Regions from separate parts of the Pectobacterium carotovorum genome, predicted to be linked through region 1. Evidence: predicted binding sites of a transcription regulator. Region 1 holds the regulator's gene; each other region holds the start of a gene.

Region 1 (3,264 bases):
TTCGTCTGAATAAGCAAAGCGTACAGATTGTCGTGGGCACACAGGCTGAATCGATAGCGAACGCACTGAAAGCAGAGCACAGCAAGGCGTAATATAACGACGCTATGCTGATGAAATTGATAGGGCGAGATGGCAATCTTGCCCTTTTTTTTCGTTATGAATAATTAAATGAAACTAACGGTTGTTTCCCAGCGTAGCTTGTTGGATCATTGTCGGTTATACGTCGTTTTAGCATTGAGGAATGAAGAATGAGTGAGGCTGAAGCCCGCCCAACCAACTTTATCCGTCAGATTATCGATGAAGATCTGGCGTCCGGTAAGCATGACCATATTCAGACGCGTTTCCCGCCAGAGCCGAATGGCTATCTGCATATTGGGCATGCAAAATCTATTTGCCTGAATTTTGGTATCGCGCGTGACTATCAGGGGCAATGCAACCTGCGTTTTGACGACACCAACCCGGTAAAAGAAGATATCGAGTACGTTGAGTCGATCAAACGTGATGTCGAGTGGCTGGGCTTTTCATGGAGCGGCGACGTTCGCTATTCTTCTGATTATTTCGATCAACTGCATGCGTATGCGGTTGAGCTGATCGGTAAAGGGCTGGCTTACGTCGATGAACTGACGCCCGAGCAGATCCGTGAATACCGCGGTACGTTGACGGCGCCGGGCAAAAACAGCCCTTACCGCGACCGTACCGTGCAGGAAAACCTGGCGCTGTTTGAAAAAATGCGTAACGGCGGGTTTGCGGAAGGCACGGCATGCCTGCGTGCAAAAATCGATATGGCATCGTCCTTTATCGTGATGCGCGATCCGGTGCTGTACCGTATTAAATTTGCCGATCACCACCAGACGGGTAACAAGTGGTGCATCTACCCGATGTATGACTTCACCCACTGCATCTCCGATGCGCTGGAAGGGATCACGCATTCACTGTGTACGCTGGAATTCCAGGATAACCGCCGCCTGTACGACTGGGTGTTGGACAACATTACGATTCCTTGCCATCCGCGTCAGTACGAATTCTCCCGCCTCAATCTCGAATACGCGATTATGTCCAAGCGTAAGCTGAATCAGCTGGTTGTGGAAAACGTCGTTGAAGGATGGGACGATCCGCGTATGCCGACCATCTCTGGTCTGCGCCGTCGTGGTTATAGCGCAGCTTCTATCCGTGAATTCTGTGTGCGCATCGGCGTCACGAAGCAGGATAACAACGTGGAAATGGCCGCGCTTGAATCCTGTATCCGCGACGATCTGAATGAGAACGCCCCGCGTGCGATGGCGGTACTGGATCCGGTCAAAGTGGTGATCGAGAATCTGCCAGCCGGGCACGAAGAATTTGTCGCGATGCCAAACCATCCGAACAAGCCGGAAATGGGTTCACGTCAGGTCGCATTCAGCCGTGAGATTTATATCGATCGCGCTGACTTCCGTGAAGAAGCCAACAAACAGTACAAGCGCTTGGTGCTGGGTAAAGAAGTTCGTCTGCGTAATGCCTATGTGATCAAAGCAGATCGCATTGAAAAAGATGAGCAGGGCACCATCACCACGGTTTACTGTAGCTATGATGCAGAGACGCTGAGCAAAGATCCGTCTGATGGACGTAAAGTAAAAGGCGTGATTCACTGGGTTTCTGCGGCACACGCTGTACCTGCAGAATTCCGTTTGTACGATCGTCTGTTCAGTGTGGCGAACCCGGGTGCGGCAGAAGATTTCCTGTCGACGATTAACCCAGACTCACTGAAGATTACGCAAGGTTTTGTAGAAGCGAGCCTGGCACAGGCAGAAGCAGAGAAGGCGTATCAGTTTGAGCGCGAAGGTTACTTCTGTGCTGACCGCGTTTACTCCAGTGCAGAACATCTGGTGTTTAACCGTACGGTTGGACTGCGAGATACCTGGGTAGGCTAACGCCACCGGGAAGAAGACAAAAATAAAACCGCCTCGGCGGTTTTATTTTTTTATGCGGTCGATTTATCGTGTGGAATCGTGCAGGGTTTCATCCTCTCGGCAATCCCCTTCACTGCAATGCCCATAGAGATACAGACTGTGGTTGGATAGCTTGATGCCGTGTCTTTCTGCGATCTCACGCTGACGTGCTTCGATAGACTCATCGCGGAATTCAATGACTTTGCCACAGTCGAGGCAAATTAAGTGATCGTGATGATGCTGCTGCGTCAATTCAAAGACGGATTTGCCGCCTTCGAAGTTATGACGGGTTACGATACCCGCATCATCAAACTGGTTGAGTACGCGATAGACGGTAGCAAGACCAATCTCTTCGCCCATATCAATCAGTTTCTTATATAAATCTTCCGCACTGACGTGATGGCAGACAGGGTCCTGTAACACTTCCAGTATTTTCAGTCTTGGAAGAGTGACTTTCAGGCCGGCCTTCTTTAATGCGGTATTGTTGTCAGTCATGCGGGTTTAATCCTGTTGCTTACTTATCAATGGAGGCTGCCTAGCCTATGACATCGGTCGGCTCAAAAAATGCAAAAGCGTCTCAATTATAGAACCGCGCATACAAAATGAAAACAAGGGAATGTTAACAATATTGTCCCCATTCACACTATTGGTATACAACGCAATTCGTTGTTGATGAATGAGGAAATGATGATGCACATACAAAGCCGATGGGATTATTGTACAGGTTTACTGATAGAAGTTAAAAAAATGTATCAATTATTATGAAAGGTTTTACCTATCAATGCTGTTTCGGCTCTGATAGGGATTATCAGAGCCGAAATGGCTTAGCCAACCAGTTCTTTCAGGTTCAGCTCATCGCTGATCTGTTTTACCCAAGCGGTTACGCGTTCGCTGGTCAGTTCAGGCTGACGGTCTTCATCGATAGCCAGACCGATGAAGTGATTGTCGTCGGCGAGTCCTTTAGAGGCTTCAAAGTAATAGCCCTCTGTTGGCCAGTGGCCAACAATCGTCGCGCCGCGAGGTTCGATAATGTCACGGATGGTGCCCATGGCATCACAGAAGTATTCTGCATAGTCTTCCTGATCGCCGCAACCAAACAGGGCAACCAGTTTTCCTTCGAAATCAACTTCTTCCAGCGAGGGGAAGAAGTCATCCCAATCGCACTGAGCTTCACCGTAATACCAGGTTGGAATACCCAGCAGCAGAATATCGAAACCTTCGAGGTCTTCTTTGCTGCTTTTGGCGATGTCATGAACATCTGCAACGTTGGTGCCTAACTGCTGTTGGATCGTTTTGGCGATGTTTTCAGTGTTGCCAGTATCACTGCCAAAGAATATTC
Region 2 (3,264 bases), on a different contig from region 1:
GCAGGATAGCAAAAGCCGGATGATTCTCAGGCATAAACGGCGGGACTGATTGTGGTGCGACATTCGGCCAGCCCGCCGCCTGAAACAGTGGAAGCACGGATTCGGGGATTTCAATCGACATCGTGAGTCATCTCGCAGTTGCGGCTAAGGGAAAAGTCAGCGTTGATCTTTCAGTCGCTGGCGAATCGCGCGTATAACACTTGCTCTGATTGTGTCATTGGGTGGAGCCAGATCGCGTTGGCCTGCCAGCAGTTCCAGAGAGGATGAATCGCCAACGCCACGCAGCGCACAGAATATCAGGAGGATATGATGTTCCGACGTTGCCAGCGGTAAAAGCCGCATCAGAAAAGTGCGCACCGCCGTTGCCTGCTCGTCCGTCGCCACAACGCCGCCTTTGAAACTCAAGAGCGAGTTATAGGTGGAGGTAAGGCGCCATGCCGTTTCCAGCGCGTGCTCAGGTGCCTGCATAACGGCAGGAAAGAAAGCTATCAACGCATTCACCGCAGCATGTGATTGAAGCGCTTCAAGCAGGCCGATCACATACGCAGCATTATCGGGTTCAGCAGCCAGCACACCCAGCGCCTCAATCCCATCGTCAGCATAAACGCCCGCAATGTCAGCCCATTTCGCTAACGGCACAACGTGTGTGCCATCGGGCAAATAGGGTGATTGAGACCAGCTACACTCAGCGGATAGCCGATTAAGCTCATCGCGTAACCCCGGCAAGCGTGCTTTCGCCGCAGCAAGAATATGCTCGACTTCAAGCGTGTTACGCCGGGCTTTTGCCCGAAGTGCCGCAATCTTCATCTATTAAGTACCCTATCAACCAGCAGAGCTGGCACCTGGATGTCGCTGCTGTGACCAATGCGGCTATTCATCCTTTCCATAAATACCAATCACGTGACAAGCATGAAACGTAACAATCTGGCCGCACCGCACGCAGTCGCTTCCCGTGGGAGTATTGTCTAAAACACCTTGATAAAACACGTGATGCTTTTTCGTCACTCTGACCCACATCCTTTCCACCGAAAGCTCATCCGCGCCTGCGGTTTTTTCCATACGAAAGATCAGCTTAACAAAATCGTCGGGGACGAGTGACTCACGTACTTCGTTGTCTGGAATCCAGAATGAATCAGGATACTCGCGGTTAAGCGCTTCACCGTCGTCCAGCTCGTAGTGATCGGTTTCATACGTTGGCAGTTTCATTACACCTCATTGATACATCGCGCATCCACCGTCGCTTCAGCATTGATAGCACACATACCGTTTCATTAAGAATTATTCATCATCATTGCAACAACAGATGATAATAATTAGCATATTGATAATAGTTATCATTACCACATGATAATTAATGTTATTCGTCGTTTTGCATTTCCCTTGCAGACGTTAGCTACCAGCACGCCATGTTTCCCCAACGCCGCTGGCCAGAACAACCTTATAGCAGAGCATCATTATGTTAATTAACAAGAATTTAAATAAAATTCTTCTCACCAGCATCTTAACTGGCGTCGCGCTGAACAGCATGGCAGCGGATAGCACCACGGGCAACAACGTACTCAGCGGGAAGAATCAAGACACTTCGGCAGAAAAAACGGGACAGACCGACGATGTGATGGTCGTTAACTCGCCGAAAATTGAGAAAAAAGCGGGGTCGAGTACGACGCTAACCGCCGAAGATATGCAGAAAGAAGGCGGCAATAATTTTGGCACCATCATGCGTTATCAACCGCTGGTGAGCGCAACGGGTGCCAGCGGTGGCAGTAATACAGGGAAAAGCGGCTTCGATCGCGGCGGTTACACGGGCTACAACATTCGCGGCATTGAAAGCAACCGCGTGGCTATCGATACCGATGGCATCGCTCTGCCCAATGCCACAGGCCGCAGCTACGCCAGCCGCGCCGGATTCAATACGTTCGGCATGGGACGCGACTATATCGACCCTTACGTGTACAGCGGCGTCGATATTGAGTCAGGCGTCACCTCCGCCGAAAATACCATCAATGCACTCGGTGGCAGCGTCTCCTTCCGCCCCAAATCTGCCGATGATTATCTGAAAGCAGGCAAGCAGGACTACTTTGGTCTTCAGAGTGACTTTGATTCCGCCAACCATGGTTGGCATAACGGCATCACCGCCGCAGGTGGTGATGCCGAGCTGCGCGGCGTTCTCGTACTCAGCCGCCGCGACGGCCAGCAAACGCGTAATAACAGCGACGAGATCGCCGCTTACCCTGCCAACTGGCACTCTAACGCCATTTTGGCGTCCGGCATTTGGCAGGCCAATGACGAGCATCAGCTCACCGGTACGCTGGATTATTACCATAAAACCAACCATACCCATTATGACTACTGGGGTAATCTGCCAAGCGGCAACAACACCATTTACGGCACGGCACAACAAAGCAGCGAGACACGCCGCTGGACCGCCAGCCTGAAAGATCGCTGGACGCCCGTTAACAATACGCTGGTCGATTTGGTTGATAGCCGCATTTACTTCCAAAACAGCGAATCACACGACAATACCTGGCTGCCAGCAACCACAGGGATGGCGGCAGCAGATAGCCACCGGGTCTATTCCGACTACAATGTCACCACCTATGGATTCGATACCCATATGGTGAAAAGCTGGGATCGTCACGAGTTCAGCTGGGGCCTTAATGCCAGCCAAAGCAAGACAGAGCGCCCGTTCAGGCAATCGCCTAATCAAACGGGTGCCAATAACATCATGCAGCCAGAAGCCGATAGCAACAGCTACACCGTTGGAGGCTTTGTGCAGGATACGGTTACGTGGGATCTGGCGGGGCACGCCTTCTCGGTTGTCCCTGCCGTGCGCGCCGTCCATCAGCGCACCAAACCAACCAATACGGTTCGCCTGAGCGGTGACGGCAGCGTAATCAATGAATCCGATGTCAACAGACTGTACGGTAAAGCCAACAGTGATACGCAAGTCCTGCCTTCACTGAGCTTCCTCTATGACATCACCCCAACGCTGACAACCTATTTGCAGTACCGTCGTGGCGCACAATTCCCGGATGCCAGCCAGCTTTATGGCAGCACCAACCTTGACGCCAACTATGCCGGGCCATTCCAGTATGCCTTTATCGGCAATAGCGACCTCAAAACAGAAACCAGCAACAACGTCGAATGGGGCTTAAAAGGTGAAGCGACGGAGGGAATCACTTTCCGCACCGCGCTGTTCTACAACACGTATAAGAATTTTATCGCCAACACCCGTTACCGTCGTAGCGCTAACCCCGATAAATT
Region 3 (3,264 bases), on a different contig from region 1:
AGCTATTCATGATTGTCATAACCGGTGCTAGCGTTTCACGCTGTTCGGCAGACAGGCTCTGATACAGAAAGGTCAGTGACGTTTGTGCCGCATTGATGGCATCCGTCAGCTTTTCTTCGGATTCTTTATTGGTCGAAAGTAATAAACCACGAACGTGGTAGCGGACGGCAATCAGTTTTTGGTTCAGGTCGGAAAGTAATAGTTGCAGGTTTGTGCTGTTGTTGTCTGTCTTTAATTGATCGTTGAGATCTTGTAGAGGTTTTTCCGTGGTTGAAATATTCCAGCTTTTTCTTACGGCATCCTTTTTGCTCACGGCATTTATATAATTATTTTGTTTTTCCTGATAGCTGGTAATTAATGTGGGGATGCTGGCTATTTTCTTGGCGTCGCTTTCAGGCCAGTGAAATTCTTTTGCTTTTTCAGCGAGTTTACTGACGCTGGCAATATGCTCAATGTTCCTTTTTATATCATCTGGGTTATAGGTGGTGCCGTATAATGCGCGGTAATATTTAGCCTGGTTAATTTCATCATTGATATTGTTGCTTAAGTTAACTTTATCAATGCTGTCTTTCAGCGAGCTAATATGCATAATGCCCGCACCAGCAATCACCATGGTCATCAGCAGAATCAGGAAAAAGCCTAACCCTAATTTTTTACCGACTTTTAGATTGTCAAAATTCATAGCCATCACATCCCACCACTATATCGTATTGAGTCGAATTCACTATCCTGATGCACGCTTGATTAGCGGTGTTAGCATCTCGGATTACCGCTTGCCAAGCCTATCCCTGCAAAACAACATGATAAAAACCCGCAGTAGATATCGGCACTTTACTCTGAAACTTTACGCGCCAGTAAGCGGCGGCCTGTCGGGGGCGAGGCTCAAAGATGAGCCGGATATTGCCAACGTACATGCGGCTTGAAGTATGGCAGGTACAATAAAAAACTGGAATAACAGACTGTTATTCCAGTTCATATTCAAACGCAGAAGAGGCCTGATGATATCAGGCACTCAGCGGTTTTATTTTTTCGCGCTAGCGAAACGAGCAGCGGCTTCGTCCCAGTTCAACACGTTCCAGAATGCTTTAGCATAAGCTGGACGAAGGTTCTGATATTTCAGGTAGTAAGCGTGTTCCCAGACGTCCAGACCGACGATTGGGTAGCCAGACGCGCCAGAAACAGCTTCACCCATCAGCGGGCTGTCTTGGTTTGCAGTAGACACTACGGCCAGTTTGCCGTCGTCTTTCAGTACCAGCCACGCCCAGCCAGAACCGAAGCGAGTGGCTGCTGCTTGCTCAAATTTCTCTTTAAACGCATCAACGCTGCCGAAATCACGTTCGATAGCGGCTTTCAGATCGCCAGTCAGCGTCGTACCTACTTTCAGGCCTTTCCAGAACAGGCTGTGGTTAACGTGGCCACCCGCATTGTTACGCAGTGCTGTTCTTTTCTCCGCAGGAACTTTATCCAGTTGGGCGATCAGCTCTTCAGCAGACAATTTAGCCAGCTCAGGCAGAGATTCCAGCGCGGCGTTAGCATTATTGACGTAAGCCTGATGGTGTTTGGAATGGTGAATTTCCATCGTTTCTTTGTCGAAATGCGGTTCCAGTGCGTCATAAGCATATGGCAGCGATGGCAGTGAATAACTCATGTTTAGCATCTCCATGGTAAAAAAAATGTTACGGCACTGTACTGTTAGTACCGCGTAAGCAATACGTTCATTATAGTTAATTAAATGATATTGAAAATGATTATTCTCGTTCTGATGTCATGAACCATATTGCTTTACCTCATGATAACAAACGGTTATGTCATTATTGCACTATGTAGAAACAAATTAATCTATACCCGTCATACTTCAAGCTGCTGTGGCGCAGATGGTGTCGCTTACTCGCTCAGGCGCTGTGGATGCGTGTAAATAGTCGCATGCCCCGGTCGACAAAAACCGACCAGCGTCAGGTTGCAGCGCTCTGCGACCTCAACGGCCAGTGAGGTTGCCGCCGAGACGGCAAACAGGATTTCCACGCCGCACATGGCGGACTTCTGAACCATTTCATAGCTGGCCCGGCTGGAGACCAGCGCTGCGCCTTGCTTCCACCCGTGTTTCGCTCGGGTACCCAGCAGTTTATCCAGCGCGACATGGCGGCCGACGTCTTCACTCCCCCCGGACAGCGTGCCGTCTGGCGCGACCCAACTTGCGGCATGCGTGCAACCCGTCATCTGACCGATCTTCTGCACGTCTCGTAGCCGTACCAGCGCGTTTTCGAGCTTGCTGAGGGAAAATGTCTGCGTGAAGGGTAAGGGGGCGATGGGTTTGCCGATTTCCGCGAGCTGTTCTACGCCACATACGCCGCAGCCTGTGCGACCGTCCATCGCCCGGCGCCGTTCTTTTAGCCCGACAAAGCGTCGGCTGGACAGCTCAATCTGCACTTCGATGCCGTTACAGGCGGCCTGTACATCAATCCCGTAGATATCCGCTGGTGATTGAATAATGCCTTCAGATAAGGAAAACCCGAGGGCGAACTGTTCCAGTTCTTTCGGCGATGCCATCATGACGACATGCGAGATGCCGTTGTAGACCAGCGCCACGGGCACTTCTTCCGCCAGCCAGTCAGACTGTGGCTGATGCAGCGAGTCAGGATGATAAACCGAATGTTGCGTTGCGCCTTCAAGGGCGGCATCCGCGTGTAAATGAACCCCTTCCACCTGAAATACCTGCATGTTAGTAACCCTGGAAATTAAAAGTATTATACCCGTCATACTTCAAGTTGCATGTGCGTTGGCTGCGTTCAAATACTCGGCCCATCGTGGGCCTCGCCCTGAAGGGCCGCTGCAAGCAGCGTTCAAATCTGCTCCCGGCAGATTTGTCACCCGAATCACTTACTTGAGTAAGCTCATCGGGATGAAATGAGAGACATCCTGTCTCTCACCGAAAGCCAGCCAATGGCTGGTCAAATTCGTTCCCGACGAATTTGTCCTTCTCTTGCCGCGTTACGATGCTCATTGATGAGCATCGCCCTAAAGGGCTAACGCTTCGCGTTATTCAAAACGAATACGTTTTGTCCTGAAACTCGAATTATTTAGGGTATATCTCACCGCGCCTGAAGGGATGCGACTTTTTCTCGCAAGAAACTGTGCGTCAACTCGAAGAGTTGCCTTCTTCTCTGGCCGAATTCTGTCGCTAACTCCATACCCCGTATAGGCTTAATTTAACTGCTTACTGTTTGCCTCTTTTTTCACTGCGGCATGGCCGCTCACCCGGAAATG

Evidence for each region. Region 1 encodes Fur, which represses iron uptake genes when iron is present. Its sites were predicted from a motif close to ATAATAATGAGAACNACTATCAA; they were not measured.
Region 2: the regulator Fur is predicted to act here: its motif matches at 1,322-1,344, upstream of R9X49_RS12545 (TonB-dependent receptor domain-containing protein).
Region 3: the regulator Fur is predicted to act here: its motif matches at 1,733-1,755, upstream of sodA (superoxide dismutase [Mn]).

What each region holds. Positions count from the first base shown of each region.
Region 1 covers NZ_JAXAFK010000001.1:552,264-555,527, forward strand. Annotated here, with positions in the region: gene nagE (N-acetylglucosamine-specific PTS transporter subunit IIBC) at 1-92, shown strand, start outside; gene glnS (glutamine--tRNA ligase) at 249-1,907, shown strand; gene fur (ferric iron uptake transcriptional regulator) at 1,971-2,420, opposite strand; gene fldA (flavodoxin FldA) at 2,750-3,264, opposite strand, start outside.
Region 2 covers NZ_JAXAFK010000002.1:112,285-115,548, reverse strand. Annotated here, with positions in the region: gene R9X49_RS12560 (SUKH-3 domain-containing protein) at 1-121, opposite strand, end outside; gene R9X49_RS12555 (hypothetical protein) at 157-807, opposite strand; gene R9X49_RS12550 (DUF2314 domain-containing protein) at 871-1,206, opposite strand; gene R9X49_RS12545 (TonB-dependent receptor domain-containing protein) at 1,457-3,264, shown strand, end outside.
Region 3 covers NZ_JAXAFK010000006.1:94,770-98,033, forward strand. Annotated here, with positions in the region: gene R9X49_RS20105 (methyl-accepting chemotaxis protein) at 1-688, opposite strand, end outside; gene sodA (superoxide dismutase [Mn]) at 1,022-1,648, opposite strand; gene fdhD (formate dehydrogenase accessory sulfurtransferase FdhD) at 1,885-2,718, opposite strand.